One region of the Bacillus sp. SH7-1 genome, then DNA from elsewhere that is predicted to be linked to it. Evidence: riboswitches for the same ligand, from Rfam matches in the RefSeq annotation. Region 1 holds a riboswitch; each other region holds the start of a gene.

Region 1 (4,073 bases):
ATCGTTCTCATGTGAGGTTTTCTGACATGGGTTTTGTTTTTGTCAAGAAAATTATTTGCGTTCGGGCAAACTTATTTTGTTGTCAGATTTAATTTTTTGATTTATGATTTTTAACAGGGACAAAATGTAGTGAATTGTCGAATAATATGTAATACTCTTAATTTCATGTTATATAGAGATAGAGTGAGAGATAGAGTGACACATCGAAGAGGGGGTTACAACAAATATGAAAAGAATAGGACTTGCATGGCAAATTTTAATAGGGCTTGCGCTTGGTATTGCAGTTGGGGCGATTTTCTTTGGCAATCCGGCAGTGGTGAGTTACTTACAACCAATTGGTGATATTTTCATCCGATTAATTAAAATGATCGTTGTACCGATTGTTGTAGCAAGTATTGTTGTTGGGGTTGCTGGTGTTGGTGATGTAAAAAAACTGGGCCGACTAGGCGGAAAAACAATTATTTACTTTGAAATTATTACAACAATTGCAATTATTGTCGGTCTATTAATTGCGAATATTTTCCAACCAGGAAAAGGCGTAAATATGGAGCAGTTAACGAAGACAGATATTTCGAAATATACTCATACGACAGAGCAAGTACAAAGTCATTCATTTGCAGATACATTTGTAAATATTGTTCCAACGAACATTATGAAGTCATTAGCTGACGGAGATATGCTTGCTATTATCTTCTTCTCTGTACTATTTGGTTTAGGTGTAGCAGCAATTGGTGAAAGAGGAAGACCGGTTCTTCAATTTTTCCAAGGTGTAGCTGACGCAATGTTTTATGTAACAAACCAAGTTATGAAATTTGCACCATTTGGTGTGTTTGCACTAATTGGTGTTACAGTTTCTACATTTGGTCTTGCTTCATTAATTCCATTAGGGAAATTACTAATTGTCGTATATGGAGCAATGATTTTCTTCGTCGTAGTTGTCTTAGGACTTACAGCGAAAATATTTGGAATTAACATTTTCCAATTCTTTAAGATTTTAAAAGACGAGCTGATCTTAGCGTATTCTACAGCAAGTTCAGAAACAGTTTTACCAAAAATCATGGAGAAAATGGAGAAATTCGGTTGTCCGAAAGCAATTACATCTTTCGTTATTCCGACAGGTTATTCCTTTAACTTAGACGGATCAACTTTATATCAAGCAATTGCAGCTCTTTTCTTAGCACAAATGTACGGTATTGATTTATCTATTACACAACAAATTACATTATTACTTGTATTAATGGTTACATCAAAAGGTATCGCAGGTGTACCGGGCGTATCATTCGTTGTATTATTAGCGACACTTGGTACAGTAGGTATTCCAGCTGAAGGTTTAGCCTTCATCGCCGGTATTGACCGTATTTTAGATATGGCTCGTACAGCAGTTAACGTTGTAGGTAACTCTTTAGCAGCTGTAGTTATGTCTAAGTGGGAAGGTCAATATGACGCTGAAAAAGGACAAGCTTATTTAAAAGAGATTTCTGAAAAGGGTCAAGCTGCTTAATTATAATATGAACAAGCTCTCACATAATATGTGGGAGCTTTTCTGTATATAGAAGAGGAGTAGATATAATGAAACGTAAATATGGTGACGGTTCTTCGTGGAAGAGACTAATAGAAAAGAGTTATACGGTTAAGCAAGTGGAAGAGGGAATGCTCGGAATACTGGATATAAAAAAGGTGAGAGAGCCTAGTTGTAAAGAATATGATGGTAAAGAACTTTGTATTGCAGCGGATCAGTATACGTGGATTCAATATTTCATAAACGGGAAAAACTTTGCGATTACAGCTATGTTAGATGATCAGAAAAAATTAGTGCAATATTACATCGATGTGACGAAAAAGTATAAAATAGACAACCGTGGTTTACCATATTTTGATGATTTATATTTAGATGTAGTATTATTACCGAACGATAAGATGTATATATTGGATGAAGATGAGCTAGAGGATGCTTATAAAAGAGGTGATGTTACAAAAGAAGAGTATGAGTTAGCTTGGTACACTACGAAATGGATAATAGATGCAATAAAAAATAATGAATTTTATTGGATTTCAATATTGGATGAAGAAATCAAAAAGTTAAAATGATTGTGGTATTCAAATTTTTGTATAATTACCAAAAAAAACTACACAAAAAATAATTGACTTTTGTTTTGTAAGCGAGTAAAGTTAGGGAAGAAATTATTATTAAAAAATAAATATGAAACCTTCTTATAAAGAGAGGCGGAGGGACTGGCCCTACGATGCCTCGGCAGCGGACTCGATTTCAGAGTGCTGTGCCAAATCCAGCAAGCATGTGCTTGAAAGATGAGAAGAGCGTTTCTTATAGATGTATAAGACCTCTTCTCATTGGAAGAGGTCTTTTGTTATTCATTAGAAAAAGGTTGAAACTAGGGAGAGATGGTACTTTGAAAGAAACGAGAGGAAATGGTTTGGCTTTATTACCACTTGGGATATTTTTGGCGCTATTTATTGGTTCTGGAATTATTACAGGTGATTTCTATAAATTGCCGATACTTGTAGCAATTTCAATTGCTGTAGGAGTCGCTTTAGCAATGAATCGTAAAGAAAGTTTTAATGTAAAAGTAGAACGGTTTGCTAAAGGTGCAGGGAACCCAGATATTATGATTATGGTTCTGATTTTTGTACTGGCAGGAGCGTTTTCTGAAACAGCAAAAGGGATGGGCGGCGTTGATTCTACAGTTAACTTAGCGTTATCCATTTTACCGCAAGGGTTTATCGTAGCTGGCATTTTTGTTATAGGGGCATTTATTTCATTAGCGATGGGAACTTCAATGGGAACGATTGCTGCATTAGCACCAATAGCTGTAGGTATTAGTGGGCAAACTGATATCTCAATTGCACTTACGATGGCTACCGTTGTTGGCGGAGCGATGTTTGGTGATAATTTATCATTTATTTCAGACACAACAATTGCAGCTGTACGCTCACAAGGAACAGAAATGAAAGATAAGTTTAAAACGAATTTTTTAATTGTATTACCAGCAGCTATTATTACAATTGTACTATTAGTAATCGTTACTTTAGGAAGTGACACGCAGATTAAAGCGCATAGCTTTGACTGGATAAAGATTTTACCGTATGCAGGAGTACTTATTACAGCGCTACTTGGCTGGAATGTACTTATCGTGTTAACTGGTGGAACTGTACTATCTGGCGTTATCGGTCTTTTAGATGGAAGTTACACGTTAGAGAGTTTCTTTAAAAGTGTAACGACTGGAATGGGCGGTATGATGGAGTTAGTATTACTTGCTATTTTAATTGGCGGTATGGTCGAACTGATTCAATATAATGGTGGCATTCAATATTTAATGAATATTTTAACGCGTAACATTCGTTCAAAAAAAGGAGCAGAGTTCGGTATCGCTGGTTTAGTAGGTATGACGAATATGTGTACAGCGAATAATACAATTTCTATTATCTTTACAGGCCCACTTGCGAAAAACATCGCAGATCAATATGAAATTGATCCTCGTAAATCAGCGAGTGTATTAGATCTTTTCTCATGTTGTGTGCAAGGGTTAATTCCGTATGGTGCGCAAATGTTAACGGCAGCAGGATTTGCGGCGTTATCTCCGGTTGAATTGTTGCCATATGCGTTTTATCCAATCTTAGTTGGAGTATGTGGAATCATTTCTATATTAATTGGTTTCCCGAGGTTTTCTAAAGTAGCGGGAAAGAAAGAGTATCATAAAACAGCATAATGAATAGTAAAGAAAGCCGTACAGAGAATATTCTCTGTACGGCTTTTTATGTGCGATAAAAGAGTGAATAATCCTATCCTACCGTAAGTTTTTTACAAAAGGCTGAATGCAACTCAGTCTTAAGTCTGAGTCGAAAACGGTTCTTAAGCTCGTTATGGAAAAATGAAAAAATAGTTAAGATAAGAGTATCAAATTGAAGGGAGGCAAGCACAAGATGAAACAATTTCTAGCGTTTATCGCGGCCGGTATTTTGGCTTTAATTGCTCTTGGTAGTCTTGCTGGCATTGTAGGATTCGCAATCGGAGCAGGAGTTGTGTACTGGAGCTATAAATCATTTGTGCGAGCACA
Region 2 (4,073 bases), on a different contig from region 1:
AAAATTGTTACTTTGCTGCTGGCAATTGTATTGGGTCAAACTTTTCGTACGACGTATATTTTGCGTTCGTAATAATGTGTGCTTTATCCTTGCCATTACTACTCATAATCATGTCTATCTTTGCTGATTCATATTTAAAATCTTTTGTAATGATATATTCTGCATCCACTTCTTCTATCTTCGCATTTTGTGCTTGTAACATTTTCTTCTGCGTTTCATCCATGCTAGTTAACATACTTTCTGTTTCTTGCCCTTTTAATGTAAATCTCAGTTTATATTTATCTCCGCTTTTCTCCATCTTCATTTTATCTAAAACTACTTCCGGTACTTCTAACTTATCTATAATATCTTGAGTCGCTTTCATTCCACCAGCGTTTAATTGCTCCTCTGGTACGGTTATAACTTCTCCTGTATTAGGGTTTTTTACCTCACCAGCAACTTTACCATCCACAGTATACACTACAACATCTGTACCAGAAATATTCATTTCAGAACGAGAATTCTTTGTCTTTGGCTCTAATTGCATCTTAGCCTTTAATATATTCATCTCTGTTCCTTCAGCTTTTATCTCTACATCATATGTCATCGTTACATGTTCTTCATTTTTAAAAGCTTCGTTCGTTTTCTTGAAAACATCCTTCGCTGCTAATTCTTTTTCTTTCTGCATGGCTTCTTTTTTCGGTTCATCAGTTTTTGTTGTTTTCTCATTGCTACACCCTACCCCTAGACTGATTGCAAACACTAAACTTGAAATAAAAATAATTTTTTTCATAATGTCGCCCCCTTTCCCAAAATAATATCACCTCTTTTCCTATGAAATCTATACAATTTTTAATCTATATTCGCTATATAGCGACATGTTTAATGAAGAGTTTAAATATGATGTAAATAACAACAACTCATTTCAGGAGGTCATTATGAAGGCGATCATTTGCACACAGTATGGACCACCTAACGTTCTTCAGCTTCGAAATATAGAGAAACCTACGCCTAAAAAGAACGAAGTATTAGTTAAAATTCACGCAACAAGTGTATCAACTGGAGATTGTAGAATACGCGGTTTTAATAGTCCCCTCTTATTTTGGATTCCCATGCGGATCATATTAGGTTTCAGAAAACCAAGAAAACCTATACTCGGCGTAGAGTTATCCGGTGAAATCGAAGAAATAGGAACAGATGTAACTCAATTTAAAAAAGGTGATCCAATTTTTGCATTAACAGAACTAAACCTCGGTGGTTATGCCGAGTACACATGCGTACATGAAAGTGGATTAATAACATTAAAACCTACCAATGTGACGTATGAAGAAGCGGCAGTTATTCCTTTTGGCGGAACTTCAGCATTACATTTCCTAAGAAAGGGCCGTATAAAAAAAGGGAAACAAGTGCTCATATATGGTGCCTCAGGATCAGTAGGAACAGCTGCTGTACAACTTGCTAAATATTTCGGTGCGACCGTTACGGCTGTTTGTAGTAATTCAAATTTTGAACTCGTTCAATCTTTAGGAGCTGATACAATAATTGATTATACGAAAGAAGATTTTACTAAGCGGTGCGAGCGCTACGATATTATATTTGATGCAGTTGGGAAGTATAAAAAATCCCTTTGCACAAATACATTAACACCCAATGGAAAATATGTATCTGTTAATGGAATGATAGCAAAGGTAAGTAAAGAGGATATGATTCTACTAAAAGAACTAACTGAAACAGAACATTTAAAACCTGTTATTGATAGAACCTACCGATTAGAAGAAATTGCTGAAGCTCATATGTATGTGGAACAGGGACATAAGAAAGGTAATGTTTCTATTACCTTAAAATAAAATATATTCAGAAAATAACATTGACAATTCTTTTTGTAAGATTTACTATTAGTACCATATTAAAAAACTACATACACATACTCTTATCAAGAGTGGCGGAGGGACTGGCCCGATGATGCCCGGCAACCGAGCTTATAACGTATAAGCTAAGGTGCTAATTCCTGCAAAACGAGTTTTCGTTTTGGAAGATAAGAGAGGAATCTATTTTGTCTATTCGGCACCTCTCTTATTTTTGAGAGGTGCTTTTTATTTTGGAACGTATATTAAGGGGGAATTATAGATGAAGAAAGTATTATTAAGCATTGTAAGTGGGGCTGTATTATTATTAGGCGCATGTAGCGGAGGTTCAGATAAAGAAGTAAAAGCGTTAGATGAGAAAAAGATTACTGTCGGTGTAACAGGTGGACCGCATGAACAAATTTTTGAGAAGGTAAAAGAAGTGGCTGCGAAAGACGGGCTCGAAATCGATATAAAAGTATTTAATGATTATGTAGCACCGAACGTATCACTCGATGAAAAAAGCCTTGATGTAAATAGCTATCAAACGAAATCATATTTAGACGTATTTAAAGCTGAACGTAATATGAAATTAACCGAAGTATTTTCAACAGTAACATTCCCTATGGGCGTATATTCAAAAAGCTTAAAGGATGTAAAGGACTTAAAAGATGGCGATGCAATTGCTGTACCAAATGATCCAACGAATGAACTTCGAGCTTTAAAACTATTTGAAAAAGCAGGTGTTTTAAAAGTGGATCCAAAGGCTACAGAAAAAGCGACTGCAAAAGATGTAATTGAAAATCCAAAAAATTTAAAGATCGTTGAATTAGAGGCTTCTCAATTACCAACACAACTAAGTGAAGTAAAAGCAGCTGCAATTAATACAAACTTTGCATTAGGTGCAAAATTAAGCCCTGCGAAAGATTCTATCTTCCGTGAAGGAAAAGATTCACCATATGTAAACTGGGTCGTTGTTCGTACTGAAAATAAAGATGATGCTGTTGTAAATAAATTAAAGAAGGCTTATCAGTCTAAAGAAGTAAAAGAATTTATCGAGAAAAAATTTGATGGTTCTGTTTTACCGTCTTGGTAGGAGCTGACGATAATGATTGAATTAAACAATGTCTCCAAAGTATTTACAACAAAAAAAGGGAATGTGGAAGCTCTTAAGTCTACTTCCCTTCAAGTAAAAAAGGGTGAAGTATTTGGAATCATTGGATATAGCGGCGCTGGCAAAAGTACATTAATTCGATGTGTAAATTTATTAGAAAAACCAACAACAGGAAATATCATTGTAAACGAGCAAGATTTAACAACACTGTCTACAAAAGAACTAGCAAAAGCGAGACAAAAAATCGGGATGATTTTTCAAGGATTCAATTTACTTAAAACTGTTACCGTTTATGAAAATATCGCATTACCGTTACGTCTTGCTGGCATTCCAAAAGTAGAAATTGAAAAAAGAGTAGAAAAGTATTTACGTATTGTCGATCTTTTTACTCGAAAGGATGCCTATCCAAGTGAACTTTCTGGTGGCCAGAAACAACGTGTTGCCATTGCACGTGCACTATCACATGAACCAGAAGTGTTATTAAGCGACGAAGCAACGAGTGCTTTAGATCCAGAAACAACTGATTCTATTCTTGATTTGTTATTAAAAATCAACGAAGAAATCGGAATTACGATTTTACTCATTACACATGAAATGAACGTTATCCAACGTATATGCGACCAGGTTGCTGTTATGGAACAAGGGGCTGTAGTCGAAAGCGGGACTGTGAAGGATATTTTCACAAACCCACAACATGTAACAACAAAGAAATTTGTAAATAGTGCCTTTGCAGCGAAAATTCCAGAAGAGGTACAAAAAGAGCTACAAAGCACCGGGGAAATCGTAACCCTTTCATTTATTGGTACTACTTCAGGAGAACCTGCTTTAGCTGTTGCCACAAAACGTTTCCAAGTATATCCGAATATTTTATCCGGTAATATTACGCAATTAAAAAACGAGGCATACGGGAAACTTGTCGTTCATATGCAAGGTGAACAAAATGAAATTCACCGTGCTTTATCGTTTTTACAAGAGCAAGGAATCATCGTAGAAGGAGGTAGAGCTGACTATGGGAAACAAGTCCTTTTTGGATGAATGGGGTAAAGTCATATGGGAAGCAACCATTCAAACATTTCAAATGACATCTATTTCGCTGTTAATTTCTATCCTTATTGCGTTACCACTTGGCGTCACAC
Region 3 (4,073 bases), on a different contig from region 1:
TCTGGGGGCTTCTCGGTTTTATACGTGAAGCAACGTGGGAAGCTGTCATTTCATATTATATAGCAAGTTTTTATTTCGATTTGAGCCATGCGATTTCGAATGTTGTGTTCTTACTATTATTTAGTACTTCTTGGATTACGATTCTTACAAGATTTAAAAGGAAATACGGCATATTAGATAAGCATAACATGGCATAGAAAAGCATACTCATATAAGGTAGGGTCGCGACTTACATATTCGTTTGCCTCTTTCATGCTTCTTACATATTGTAAGGAGCATTTTTTATTTGTCAAAAAATCGATTCAATATATATCCGTTGTTATATAAAATTATTCGTATAATAGTAGGTGAGAACTATTTTCAAAAGGGAGGTGTATAGTTAATGAAGTTAGTTATTCCGAAGCAACATGGTGCATGGGCCATGCTTGTTATACCATTTCTATTAAGTGTTATTCTTGGGAAACCTACTATGTATCATATTCCATTGTTTTTAGCTTGGTTCTTTATCTATTTAGCTACGTATCCATTTCTTATATACATAAAACAAAAAAGAAAAAAAGACTATTTACATGCTTCAATTGTATATTTTATTATTGCGTCCGTATTTGGGATGATTTCTCTATTATATGAATGGCGCATTCTTTTATTCATAGCAGTCATGATTCCCTTATTTATAGTAAATATGTATTACGCTCGTCAAAAGAATGAAAGAGCATTACTAAATGACATTAGTGCAATTATTGTTTTCTGTATAGGTGGTGTAGTTAGTTATTATTTTTCAATGAAGCTTATAGATAAAACAGCATTATTTATTGCGCTTATTTCATTTTTATATTTTTTAGGAAGTACGTTTTATGTGAAAACGATGATTCGTGAGAAAAATAATCCGAAGTATCGTTTTATATCTTGGGGTTATCATATCGTGTTAACGATCATCGTATTTGCTATCAATCCATGGTGTTCACTTATTTTTATACCAAGTGTCATTCGAGCGATTATATTGTATGGCAAGAAAATTTCAATTATAAAAGTAGGGATTTTAGAAATTGTTAATTCTGTATATTTTTTAATTATAACGGCAATAATTATGGAGTATGCCATTTGAAAAAGCTTCCCATCAATTGATGGGAAGTTTTTTCAATCTTTTTCTAAAATGTGAACGGTGTAATCGCAGCGTTGAATAGCTTGTTCGATCGCATAAAGGGATTGCTCAATACGAGCGCGATTAAAATCTTTTTCAACAGTCTGTAATGCTTCTTCTAAACAATGTTTTGCTTCTTGTAATGATTGAAAAGAATCTTGTACATATCCGCGAGCATTTTGATGCATTTCATAATCCTCCTTGAATACTCATATATGTATAGTATGAACAGTAAAGAAGAAAATATAATTCGTTATATTTGTTTGACAATTGAAATGAAATTACGTATAGTAAGAATTAAGTGAATATTTTCTTATCCAGAGAGGTGGAGGGACTGGCCCGATGAAACCCAGCAACCGCGATGCAGGTGCTAATTCCAGCAGAACATATTTGTTCTGGGAGATAAGACGAAGATATATACGTAACTTCTTCTTATCGGAGAGGTTTTTTTGTTGCAAAAAAACCGATTACGAAAATTTATATTAAGAAGAAAGGGGTTGCGCATTACTGTGACACTCGAAAAATACGTAAAACTGCGTAGTACAGTTTATGAATATATGATAGAGCAAGATAAGCCGATATCATTGTTAGATATTCAAGAACATATCGTTTCGCATCATGAAGGAAAATTCACGAAAAAGATGTTACATCAATTTTATTTATCAAGGCTATTAGATGAACTGAAACTGGATGGGAAAATTACATTAGCTGATGAATATCTGTATACTGAAAAAGGGGTATTTTATAAGGCGAGAAAGGGGAGCTAAGCTCTCTTTTTTTTGAAGTATGTAGAGTAAAAGACTGCTAAAGCAGCCTGATACAGGGAATGGTGTTGAGTGTGTAGTGTCAAAGATTGAATGTGCCTGAAAGAGGCACTTCATATCGGCTGCAAATGAAAAGAGACACCTCCGCCGAATAGGTGTCAGTCGTTTTGTCATATAGACTTGCTATTTGACAGTTATTAGAATAACATGCAGTGGTTGTGGAAGTCAAAAGGGAATTAAAGGAAGAGGTGCTATTATGTACGCTTACTTATTACATGATATAACGAAATGGATTCCTAAGTACATTATAGATAAAGGTTATGAATATTATGAAGAAGGACATGTAGAAGATGTTGAAATACAAGACAAAAAAATATTTGCTTTCGTTACTGGAAATGCGGGAAACTATGAAGTAATTATTAATCTCGAAGATTTTACAGAAAGTAGCTGTGAGTGTCCGTATGAGAATCTTTGCAAGCATATGGCGGCAGTTGTTTATGATATTCAAGATGCTGGTGAGAGTAAGGTGAAAGAGAAACTGAAAGATTTAGAAAAGGAAGAGTTACTCACAGTATTAAATCGTTTGTTGCAAAGTTCGAAAAACGTGCAAATTGTAGAGAAGATGTTAAAGAAGGGGAAACTTTAACTTATAGAGGGAGTTGTTTGGCAGTGAATGTACTAATTGTATACGCTCATCCTAGTCCTTCAAGTTTTAACGCAGCAATTTTAAAGCATGTACAAAACGGACTACAGGAAACAAATCATTCAGTTACGGTACTTGATTTATACAAAGAACAATTTGATCCAGTCCTTGTTTTTAATGAAGAGAAGAAAAGGCGTGATTTAGTAAATGAAGAAGAAACAGCTCGGTACAGAACGTTAGTGGAAGAAGCGGATACTCTTCTCTTCATTTATCCAATATGGTGGTGGGGGATGCCAGCTATTTTAAAAGGGTTTATTGATCGCATTTTTGTAGCTGGATTTGCTTATAAATATGAAGGTGCCCTGCCGAAAGGATTATTGAAAGGTAAGAAGGCGTGGGTAATTAATACATTAGACTCACCGTTGTGGTATGTCGCACTATTATATCGATCCGCAGATTGGATTATGATGAAGAGAGGTGTTTTACGTTTTTGCGGCATCCACGATATAAAACGGTCAGTTTTTCAATCTGTGAAAACGAGTAAACGAGAGAAGCGGGAAAAGTGGTTATTACAAATAGAAGAAAAGGCTCGTACATTATGAATGAAATCGATCGTATTATAAACTGTTGTGGGTATGATGACGAACTTTTTCGAACGTATATTACATGTTTACTTCAATTGAAAAAATGTAGTGAAACATTTCAGCAAATTCAAATACAATTAAGAAATGACTACTTGATAAGAGGAATTTGTGAAAGAGAAGTGGATGAAGTAGTAAGGGGAAGTAAGGAGTATGAAATGCATTTTCTTCCTAAAGCGTTACAGTGGGATTTCTTGAGGGGAAATCCGCATCTAATTGAAAAAGTATGTGAACATTTTTTTGCATGTGAGGCATTACATCTTACGGATATAGAGTGGAAGAAGATTATAAAATGCGTGGGAAATAAATGATTTATTATGTAAAAAAGCTAGTATAAAACTAGCTTTTTGTTTAAATAAATAAGAAACATAGACTTATGATGAATCCTGCATATAGTAAGTTCACAACGCAAAATCCCATAATATCACGAGCGCCTAAACCGGCTATCGCTAATGCCGGTAATGCCCAGAAAGGTTGAATCAAATTCGTCCAAGCATCTCCCCACGCAATGGCCATTGCTGTTTTTGCAGCGGGTACACCAAGTTCAGCGCCAGCTGGAATCATAATGGGTGCTTGCACAGCCCATTGACCGCCACCAGATGGAACGAAAATATTAACGATGCCAGCACTTAAAAAAGTAAAGAGCGGGAAAGTCGTTTCGTTTGAAATGCTAATAAAGAAATTCGAAATAGCTCCTCCAAGTGAAAGTCCATCACTATTTACTCTAATCATCATCCCCATAATTCCTGCGTAAAAAGGAAATTGAAGTAAAATACCAGAAGCACTTTTCGTGGAATCTGAAAAAGCACGAATATATTGAATCGGAGTACGGTGGAAAATAAGTCCAGCAATTAATAACATAAAAATAACGATATCTAGCGTAA

The links. A riboswitch is a leader RNA that binds a small molecule or an ion and turns the genes downstream of it on or off. The one in region 1 is predicted to bind S-adenosylmethionine.
Region 2: another riboswitch for S-adenosylmethionine. It lies ahead of DN390_RS18650 (MetQ/NlpA family ABC transporter substrate-binding protein); the one in region 1 lies ahead of DN390_RS25780 (Na+/H+ antiporter NhaC family protein).
Region 3: another riboswitch for S-adenosylmethionine. It lies ahead of DN390_RS07385 (hypothetical protein); the one in region 1 lies ahead of DN390_RS25780 (Na+/H+ antiporter NhaC family protein).

What each region holds. Positions count from the first base shown of each region.
Region 1 is NZ_QNUD01000041.1:101,791-105,863, reverse strand. Features, by position in the region: gene gltP (glutamate/aspartate:proton symporter GltP) at 227-1,501, shown strand; gene DN390_RS25785 (ribonuclease FAU-1 family protein) at 1,570-2,088, shown strand; SAM riboswitch class I at 2,209-2,314, shown strand; gene DN390_RS25780 (Na+/H+ antiporter NhaC family protein) at 2,409-3,725, shown strand; gene DN390_RS25775 (lmo0954 family membrane protein) at 3,940-4,073, shown strand, end outside.
Region 2 is NZ_QNUD01000021.1:77,074-81,146, forward strand. Features, by position in the region: gene DN390_RS18640 (hypothetical protein) at 8-772, opposite strand; gene DN390_RS18645 (NAD(P)-dependent alcohol dehydrogenase) at 918-1,826, shown strand; SAM riboswitch class I at 1,907-2,021, shown strand; gene DN390_RS18650 (MetQ/NlpA family ABC transporter substrate-binding protein) at 2,107-2,919, shown strand; gene DN390_RS18655 (methionine ABC transporter ATP-binding protein) at 2,932-3,972, shown strand; gene DN390_RS18660 (methionine ABC transporter permease) at 3,947-4,073, shown strand, end outside.
Region 3 is NZ_QNUD01000007.1:208,470-212,542, forward strand. Features, by position in the region: gene DN390_RS07370 (ECF transporter S component) at 1-197, shown strand, start outside; gene DN390_RS07375 (YwiC-like family protein) at 383-1,105, shown strand; gene DN390_RS07380 (hypothetical protein) at 1,138-1,329, opposite strand; SAM riboswitch class I at 1,452-1,550, shown strand; gene DN390_RS07385 (hypothetical protein) at 1,591-1,908, shown strand; gene DN390_RS07390 (SWIM zinc finger family protein) at 2,162-2,551, shown strand; gene DN390_RS07395 (NAD(P)H-dependent oxidoreductase) at 2,575-3,150, shown strand; gene DN390_RS07400 (group-specific protein) at 3,147-3,500, shown strand; gene DN390_RS07405 (short-chain fatty acid transporter) at 3,541-4,073, opposite strand, start outside.